DNA from 3 places in the Pelorhabdus sp. sgz311001 genome. Region 2 is predicted to be linked to each of the others. Evidence: riboswitches for the same ligand, from Rfam matches in the RefSeq annotation. Region 2 holds a riboswitch; each other region holds the start of a gene.

Region 1 (3,280 bases), on a different contig from region 2:
AAAATGAAGTTGTTGTTGAAAATGGTCGCCTTACAGGCATGACGAAAGAAACGACAAATTTTTATCTTTGGTCTAAGGTTGTCTATAGTGATGCAGAAATGCGGGCGGCTCTAAAAAAATCCAATGATTTACTCTTGAAAACAGGCATTACATCGATTCATGATCCCGGTGAATTTGGCGCACAATCATTTCAGTTGATGCAGCAAGCTTGCTATAATGGGGAGTTCAAGCCTAGGGTCTATGCGATGCTGCACAGTGTTTTTGGTAAGCCTTTTTCTAAAAAACTCTGCGATGATTTTTTGGCGCTGGGACTGCAAAGCGGGATTGGCGACGAAAGATTTAAACTAGGTACGTTGAAAATTATGATTGACGGCGGTACTAGCGGCCCGTCCTGTGCGACCCGCCAGCCTTACAGTCATAATGAGAAGCTGCCAGGAATTTTGACCTGGACCCAGGATGAGGTTAACGCTATGATTGCGACGGTACATACGGCGAATTGTCAAATGACAGCCCATGCTGTAGGCGATTTGGCAGTAGAAATGATGCTTACAGGCTATGAGCAGGCAGCGGCGAAGTATCCCCGTGAGGATTGTCGCCACCGTATTGAGCATTGCGCTTTAACTGATGAAGCGCTGATTGCTCGTATGGCTTCCCTTGCAATTATTCCTGTCTCAAATCCGGCATTTATGACGATTAACGGTAGTGACTATCGCCGTTACTATGGCGATAGAGCCGATTATATGTTTGCGGCGAGAAGCTATATTGACGCGGGGCTGCGACCGGTAATCGGTAGTGATGCGCCAACTTGCGAAGAGAGTGTGATGCGCGGCATTGACGGCTCTGTCAATCGCCGGGATCGACGAACCGGGGAAGTGATTGGCGCTAACCAAAAGATTACTGTGGCAGAAGCGTTGCGGCTGTACACGATTAACGGCGCCTATGCGAGCTTTGAAGAAAACATCAAGGGAAGTATTGAAGTGGGAAAACTGGCTGATCTTGTTGTTCTCTCCGAAGACATTCTAGCTTATCCCGAGGAACAGTTGATGGATATTCAAGTGGACCTTACCATGATTGATGGCGAGGTAGTTTATGAACGGCTGGAAGGCTAGAATATTCTCAATTTGATAAGAAATCTTTTAACGAAGTGAATTGACAGAAAATATTTCCTCTCATATACTTAAAAAAAGACGGTTTTACAGCTTTACTATTTTAAAACTTTATAACTAGGAATGATGACTGCGGGAGAGACGCCTTCGAGGCGCACCGAAGGAGCAAAGCTTTGTTCAAACTCTCAGGTAAACAAACTGCAGCCGGACCAGACTCTGGAGAGCACACAACGATGTGTCACCGATGGGGACTCCGTCAGGAGTAAATCTCTCAGGTAAAAGGACAGAGAACAAGAGTGAAACTACACTGTTGTTCTCTGTCCTTTTTGTGTGCTCTAAAATCAATGGTATTTTCTTCATTAAAATGATAGGAGTGATGTAAGTGACGGCAAAACGAACCCCTCTCTACGAAACCCATTTGCGTTATGGTGGTCGAATCGTGGAATTTGGCGGCTGGTCGCTGCCAGTTCAGTACAGCGGGATTAAAGAAGAGCATCTGGCAGTGCGGACGAAGGCGGGACTGTTTGATGTGTCCCATATGGGAGAATTTCTGGTCACAGGGAAAGATGCTCTAGATTTTTTGCAAAAAGTAGTGACAAATGACGTAGCGAGATTACAAGAGAACCAGATTCTTTATTCACCCATGTGTTATAACGACGGCGGCACTGTTGATGATTTGCTTATTTATAAATATTCGGCTGAGCAGTATCTGGCGGTAGTGAACGCGGCGAATATTGACAAGGATTGGGCCTGGATGGAAGAAAATAAGGCTGGTTTTGCTGTTACGCTAGAAAACCTGTCAGATCAGACAGCCCAACTGGCGCTGCAAGGGCCTGTGGCTAAAAAGATTCTTGCCAACCTGACGGATGCTCCCTTAGCGGATCTCACCTATTACTGGTTTTGGCCGGAAGTGATTGTTGCAGGCAAGAAGGTACTATTGTCTCGCACTGGTTATACCGGCGAAGATGGATTTGAATTATACTGCGCACCTGAGGATGCTGCCGATCTATGGGAAGCGATCATGGAAGTTGGTAAGCCTATGGGGCTTTTGCCAGCAGGTCTTGGTTGTCGCGATACACTGCGCTTTGAAGTCTGCTTTCCTTTATATGGTCATGAATTGACCGCAGAAATTACGCCGATCGAGGCGGGAATTGGCTTTTTTGTAAAAGTTGATAAAGAAAATTTTAATGGGAAAGAAGTGTTGGCAAAGCAAAAACAAACGGGGCCGCAGCGCAAACTGGTGGGGATTGAAATGGTCGGCCGCGGTGTGGCTAGAGCGGAATATCCCGTCTTTTGCGGCGAAGAAAGAATTGGCCAGATTACAACAGGCTCTTATGGACCGTCCCTAGATAAAAATCTCGGACTGGCTTTAATCAACAGTGAGTATGCCCAAATCGGTCAGGAGCTTTTTGTGGAGATTCGTGGTAAAAAAATTGCTGCCCAAGTGATTTCAAAACCATTTTATAAACGGGAGGAGAAATAATGATGAACATTCTAGCAGAATTAAAGTATTCGAAAGATCATGAGTGGGTTCGGGTTGAAGGCGATATGGCTTATATTGGTGTAACCGATTTCGCACAAGCACAGTTAGGTGATGTTGTGTTTGTCGAGCTGCCAGAAGAAGGTCGCGAACTAACAGCTGGTGACAGTTTCTCTGTCATTGAATCAGTAAAGGCTGTTTCGGATATTTATGCGCCAGTTAGCGGGAAAATCGTAAAGGTCAATATGGGGCTAGAAGATGCGCCAGAATTGATCAATCAAGATCCTTACGGTGAAGGCTGGATTGTTGCTGTAGAAATTTCCAACTTGGCTGAACTTGACGCTCTGTTAGACAGTACAGCCTACGAAGAACTTGCGGCCGAAGGGGGCCACTAATATGGCCTGGAGCTATTTGCCTCATACGGAAGAAGACCGTCAGGCGATGCTTCAGGCGATTGGCGCTTCTAAGATCGCTGATTTGTTTGAAGATGTGCCAGAGCGTGTTAGGTTGCAAGGTGATTTGCCCCTGCCAGCGCCCTTGTCGGAGCACGAGCTTGCCAGTCATTTACGGCAGCTTGCGCAAAAAAATGATAATCTACAGGATTTTACTTGCTTTTTAGGCGCAGGCGCCTATGATCGCTATATTCCCAGCGTGGTAGCTCATGTACTGGGGCGATCGGAATTTTATACGGCTT
Region 2 (3,280 bases):
GTTGCTCACAAATCGCCCCGACAACATAGCCCATAAGCCCGACAATCACGAGCGTAAAAGGCGCCCACAAAAACCAGCCGCCAACTACATCAAACAGAGCCATGCCAATGCCGCCAGCTACAGCGCCGAACCAGCGACCGTAAAGAATTGCCATAATAAAAAGCGGTACATTGCCTAAATGAATGAGTCCGCCATTTGCCGCAATGGGCAAGCGTATATTGACAAAAGAAGTGCAAATAAACACTAGAGCGATGCCTAAAGCTGCCATAACTAATTGTTTCGTTTGATACCTTGAAGATTGTCTCATGTTAAAATGCCTGCCTTATCGAAAAATAAAATATTTATCTACCATATCACACGAAACAACTTTACACAATAGGCAAATCCCTAAATTAAGCTAAACTGCTTTCTCCATCCTCGGCTTCTTTCGTTCTGCTCTTCGCGGCTTTATAAATCACGCCAAGCATAATAAACCATACTGGCGTCACAAACAGAGCAACGCGTGTTTCTTCATTTAATGCCAAGGTGACTAATACAAAGGCAAAGAAAGCTAAAATAATATAATTAATCACAGGGTACAGTGGCATTTTAAATTTATTTTTTGCCGCAAGCTCTGGTCGCGTTTTACGATATTTCAAATGACAGATCGTGATCATCGCCCAGATAAAAATGAAGCAGAACGTCGAAATACTGGTAATCAAGACAAAGACGCTTTCTGGCATAATATATTGCAGAATCACGGCTAATAGTATAACGAAAGCCGAAAAGAGCGTAGCATTCGCCGGTACTTGATTGGAGGTTAATTTTTTCATCGATTCTGGTGCATTACTTTCTCGTGCCAAAGCATAAACCATGCGGCTCGTACTAAAGATACCGCTATTGCAAGCCGATGCCGCCGAAGTTAACACAACAAAATTAACAATCGTTGCTGCCGCGGTAATCCCGATCGCCGAGAAAACCTGCACGAAAGGACTTTTTGCCGGACTGAGCGCCGTCCAGGGATAAATACTCATAATGACAAAGAGAGCGCCAAAGTAAAATACAATAATTCTGAGCGGAATATGATTAATGGCCTTCGGAATGACCTTTTCGGGGTTTTCCGTTTCCCCTGCAGTCAAACCAACTAATTCAATGCCCGTAAACGCAAATACCACCATTTGGAAAGACAGAATGAACCCGCTGATTCCATTAGGAACCCAGCCGCCATAGCTCCACAGATTAGCAAAGCTTGACGGGCCAGCGTCAGTCGCAAACCCTTTGATAACCATAAACGAACCAATTACAATAAGTGCTAAAATCGCCACAACTTTAATCAAAGCAAACCAAAATTCCATTTCACCAAAATGCTTTACCGCCGTCAAATTCATAATCAGTAGCACAACTAAAATCATGAGACTGGGAACCCATTGCGCGATATTGGGAAACCAATACTGAATATACAGCCCCGCGGCCGTCACATCGGCCATCGCCAAGGAAATCCAACAAAACCAGTACGTCCAACCCGTAATAAAGGCAGCGCCGTTACCCATATAGTCGCGGACAAAATCCACAAACGAATGATATTTGCTGTTAGACAGTAGCAATTCGCCTAGCGCCCGCATTACAAAAAAACAGATCGTGCCTGTAATCATATAGGCAAATAAAATCGATGGCCCCGCTAAGTGAATCGAACGACCTGAGCCGAGAAACAAGCCTGTTCCAATCGCCCCGCCAATGGCCAGCAGCTGAACATGACGATTTTTCAGCCCCCGTGATAAAGTTTGTTCTTCTGACATATGTATCCCGCCTTCCCTTCTGTTACTACGTGCCAAATACCAGCCTCGAGAAAAACAGAAAGAGGCCAAATTATAAAAATTTGGCCTCAAAATAAAACAGCAAGAAAATAGCTTTGTCTGCTCTGTCCTTTTACCTGAGAGATTCACTGATTTAGTATCAGCTTGCTCCTTCGGTGCTCAATTGAGGCTCTCCAGAGGTTCGTCCAGTAACGGTTCTTTTGCCTGAAAGCATAACATCTTCGGCGGATTATTGCTAATCTCTCTCCCGTTACCTTCATACGAAGTTCGGTATTCACTTTGATAGTACAGTTACATACTTTAGCACTCTTCATAGAAATTGTCAACCTTAAACAAACATTTTTCTTTTCTGTGCGTATATGAGCTACAATAAATCCTTAGCGTTAGCCAATAGCTTACTGTCCCAGCCAATATCTTTGATCGCTACTTTAGCGAACAGGCTCCAGAAAGCCTTCCTCTAAACACACGGCAACTGCTAAAGTTTTCACCTTGTCGGCAAACTTAATATCGAGACTCACCGCATTGAGCGCCGTAATCTGGCCCTCACCGAACCGGGCATGTCTGACCCTAGCCCCTACCTTCAGCCCCTCGCGCTTACGAATGGCGGTAGGCGATAAAACTTTTGCTGGCTGAGTTGGCACTAGCCGCGTGCTTGCAAAGGGACTTCTCACTGGCTGACGCTTCGGCTGCAACGCTTGCGGCGATGGCGCCTTGGGCGGCGTTACCATATGGCGTATGGCCATAACAAACTGCGACTCACTGACTTTTTCCTGATCCCGCTTCTCATAAGTGATCAATTGAAGTTGGTGCCTAGCTCGCGTCATAGCTACATAAAAGAGACGAACCGCCTCGGCCATAGCAGCTGGCTTTCCTTGCTGTTTCTCCATTACATCGCTGGCGGCAGGAATAATTCCCTCAATTAAATCAATCATATAGACCTTGTCAAACTCCATTCCTTTCGCGCTATGAAAGGTCGACAGAGTCACTTGATGATCTTTTTTCTGTCTCGCCTGCTTAGTCACAGTTTCTAGATGTTTCAAGCGGTTGGCAAAGGCTTCGACACTATCAAGTCCTGATGCAATCTCCTCGAGTGTGTTTAAAATGCCCAAGAGATATTCCTTGCGAAACCCCAGTCGGTCACACATTCGATCTAAGGCCTTGTCGTAACCAAGCTGATGGCGAATTGCCGCAATGGCTGCCAGAGGCTTTTTTTCTTTTAAAGAAATAATTACGTCCCGGCAACTTTCAATAAGCGGCCACTGATAGTCCTGCAGCGGCACATGACGGAGTAAATTCTGAAATACCGACTCGTGATTTCCCAATTCTTTTACGGCTTCCAGCTGCTGCTTCGTAATATAGCCGTTCATCTTCGCAAAGATCTTTTCAAAAATATCAATTCGTTTATCAGAGTAACTGAGTCGCATAAAGTTTAAAATATCAGCCACGACCCAGTGAGAGAAAAAGCGCTTGTCCTCATCTTGCATGGC
Region 3 (3,280 bases), on a different contig from region 2:
ATATCAGCATCGCCGGCAATAATAGCCTGTGCCGCTAGATTCACCGTCTTTAAACCACTGCCGCAAACTTTATTTACAGTAAATGCCGGAACTTCTTTCGGAATCCCCGCCTTAACAGCAGCCTGCCTTGCCGGATTCTGGCCAAGACCAGCCTGCAATACATTGCCCATAATCACTTCATCAACAAGCTCTGGATTCACTTTTGCTCGGCACAAGGCTTCACGAATTACGATTTCCCCCAGTTCTACCGCCGACAGTGACGCCAATGAACCATTGAAACTGCCAACAGCCGTACGTACAGCACTCACAATAACTGCTTCTTTCATTAAAATACCCCCTCACAGTTTTCTCTCTTATTCTGGCAAGAGTCCCTTTGGCTCTCACCATCTTTATATTGCAAGATCCATACCAGCTTTTCCGACAAAAATTAGACTTGGCTTTATTTGCAGAAAAACCGTTCAAAATATACGTTTTCTTTCAAATAATCTGAAAATTAAAATGACAACTTTGTCTAATATGTCTATTATTTTGTTCGTATTATGTCTTGTTTTTCGTCATTTCTGTCTACATACTGCAATTCCCGATAATTCTCCAAAAAGTTCACTGTCTTATCAAGTATATTTTTTCACAAAATATGTAAGAGCAGCAGGAATTCTAAATCATTCCTGCTGCTCCTATTTTTACAAAATTTCTTGTATTATATTCTCGTCTATCGCTAAATCAGGGATTGACTGTCGCTTTAAAGACTTGTTTGCCATCTTTCATTTCGATGATTACCGCATTTTTTACGGCATCATGCGTCGCATTCAATGTAATATTTCCCGTAATTGCAGCAAAATCTTTTGTCGCCGCCAAAGCTTCACGGATCTTCGCCGGCTCTAAACTATTAGCCTGCTGAATGGCATGAATCAGAACATTAGCTGCATCATAGCCAAGTACCGCCATGGCATCAGGCGATTGGCCATATTCTTGTTTATAGGCAGCCACAAAAGCCTGCGATGTGGGATTTGTGTTATCAACCGCATAATGGTTCGTGAAATAAGTATTGTTAAGCGCTTCTGGCGTAGCAATCTCTACGAGTTTAGGCGAATCCCAACCATCGCCGCCAAGCATGGGCGATGTGATTCCAAGTTCTCTAGCTTGTTTTACAATCTTGCCTACCTCTTCATAATAACCAGGCACATAAATAATATCAGCATGTAATCCTTTTACTTTCGTCAAAATCGTTTTGAAATCCTGATCTTTCTGCAAATACGCTTCTTCAGCAAGCACGGCGCCGCCACCCTTAGTAAAGGCATTCTTGAAGAAAGCGGCCAACCCTTTACTATAGTCACTGCTGTTATCGACAAGAATAACAGCGCTCTTCAGTTTCAAATTATTTAAAACAAAGTTGGCGCCAACGGTCCCCTGGAAAGGATCAATAAAGCAAACTCGAAAAGTATAATCCTTTACCTTACCAGTGCCTTCGTCGACTGTTACTTTGGGATTTGTCGCCCCCACTGCCAACAGCGGTACTTTTACCGACTCAGCTACGCTCGAAGCGGCAATGGCGTTAGAACTAGAAAAGATACCGGTAACAGCTGCTACACGATCTTGTGTCGCTAGTTTCGTCATGGCATTAGCCGATTCAGACGGCTCGCTTTTATTATCAGCCACTACGGCTTTAATTTGTTTTCCCAAGACGCCACCTTTCGCGTTCGCTTCTTTAATCGCTAGCTTCGCACCATTCGTAGTAGAATTTCCCATGGTAGCGTTGCCGCCTGTTAATTCATTCAGTAGACCAATTTGCACTTCATTGGAAGAACTAGCGCCACAGCCCCCTAAAAAACTGGCTGCCATCAGTACCAAAAGCGCCGCTGTCATACTCCGAAACCATTTTTTCCCCATCTCAAAATCTCTCCTTTTACAGCTATCGCTGCTTTCTTTACTGATCTGCGATGTACCTTACATGCAGCGATGCCAAAAAGCTCCCCCAAAAACAAACAGAGTCAAATCAGCTATGATTTGACTCTGGAATCACAAAGAAAATACGAATAAAACAAACTAAACACATTCGCACTTTTTGTCTCTGTCCTTTTGCCTGAGAGCTTTGCCAGCAATTCTGCTGTATTTCACCTTCGGCGTCCGATGCGCTCGGATCTCTCCAGAGTCCCGTCCCTTTACGATATCACCCAATTTTATGAGTACCTGAGAGTTTTACTCCTTCGGCGGGCTGATTCAGCCTCTCTCTCGCAAACTTCATCCGGAAATATGTAGTTTTAGTGTGTACATCGAAAACGTTTATAATTATAAAACAAGACAGCTTAATATGCAAGTGTAATTAAATATAAAATTACACAGAAAATTTTTCTACGGCTGTCTTTAGATCTACAGCAAGATCAGCTAACCGTTTACTTGCCGATGCAATTTCCGCCATAGATGCAGCTTGTTCCTCTGTAGCGGCAGAAACAGTTTCAGCTTCCGCGGCTGTCTTACGACTCACGGTATCGACACCGTGAATTTCCTTAGCTACTGATTTGCTATGATCCGCCATTGTTTGGATCGAATCAGAAATCCCCTTCATCTGCTCTGATAAAGCTACAATGGCTATCATAATATTTTCCAGGGTTTTCCCAGCAGAATTCACGACTTCCCGACCAACGCGCACCCCTTCTGTACCAAGCTGTACCGCAGCAATCGCCTGATCCATATTCGTTTGATTTTCCTGAATCAGTAAAGTAACTTTCTGGGCAGCCTGATTGGATTGCTCAGCTAATTTCCTTACTTCTTCCGCTACGACGGCAAACCCACGGCCTTGCTCGCCGGCACGAGCCGCCTCAATTGCGGCATTCAAGGCCAATAAATTCGTTTGACCAGCAATTTCCGAAATCATTTCCACGATCGGACGAATTGCATCTGAGCCTTTTGCTAATTGTTCAATCGCGGCGGCTACTGCTTGTGACCCCGAATTAATCTGTTCCATTTGCCCTACAGCCTGTCCAACCGCTTTCTGACCAATTTCAGCCTCTTTCGCCGTATTTTGAGCAATTCCCGCAGCAGCTTGAGCCGTCTCAGCTATTTGAGCTGTGCGATTCGACATGTTATCAATAATTTCAGCGATATGAGTCGCCGAAGCAGCCGTTGCCGCCATACCGCCAGCAATTTCCGTAATAGAATGAGCCACTAAATTCGAAGCCTGCGCCGATTGATCCGCGCTTTCCCTAAGCTGACTGCCTGAACTATTCACTGCCTCCGCTTGCTCTTTCACCCGCTGCACAAGCTGACACAGCGTAAGACGCAT

Evidence for each region. A riboswitch is a leader RNA that binds a small molecule or an ion and turns the genes downstream of it on or off. The one in region 2 is predicted to bind glycine.
Region 1: it holds a riboswitch for glycine, as region 2 does, so the genes downstream of both, gcvT (glycine cleavage system aminomethyltransferase GcvT) here and AC0MXB_RS06805 (amino acid permease) in region 2, are expected to answer to the same signal.
Region 3: it holds a riboswitch for glycine, as region 2 does, so the genes downstream of both, AC0MXB_RS10200 (ABC transporter substrate-binding protein) here and AC0MXB_RS06805 (amino acid permease) in region 2, are expected to answer to the same signal.

The regions. Positions count from the first base shown of each region.
Region 1 covers NZ_JBVXUT010000004.1:155,697-158,976, reverse strand. The annotation lists gene AC0MXB_RS11775 (amidohydrolase) at 1-1,109, shown strand, start outside; glycine riboswitch at 1,230-1,317, shown strand; gene gcvT (glycine cleavage system aminomethyltransferase GcvT) at 1,489-2,589, shown strand; gene gcvH (glycine cleavage system protein GcvH) at 2,592-2,981, shown strand; gene gcvPA (aminomethyl-transferring glycine dehydrogenase subunit GcvPA) at 2,983-3,280, shown strand, end outside.
Region 2 covers NZ_JBVXUT010000002.1:157,813-161,092, forward strand. The annotation lists gene AC0MXB_RS06800 (ECF transporter S component) at 1-307, opposite strand, end outside; gene AC0MXB_RS06805 (amino acid permease) at 393-1,775, opposite strand; glycine riboswitch at 1,896-1,972, opposite strand; glycine riboswitch at 1,976-2,053, opposite strand; gene AC0MXB_RS06810 (ATP-dependent helicase) at 2,222-3,280, opposite strand, start outside.
Region 3 covers NZ_JBVXUT010000003.1:316,710-319,989, forward strand. The annotation lists gene AC0MXB_RS10195 (acetyl-CoA C-acetyltransferase) at 1-326, opposite strand, end outside; gene AC0MXB_RS10200 (ABC transporter substrate-binding protein) at 721-1,887, opposite strand; glycine riboswitch at 2,059-2,157, opposite strand; glycine riboswitch at 2,170-2,242, opposite strand; gene AC0MXB_RS10205 (methyl-accepting chemotaxis protein) at 2,333-3,280, opposite strand, start outside.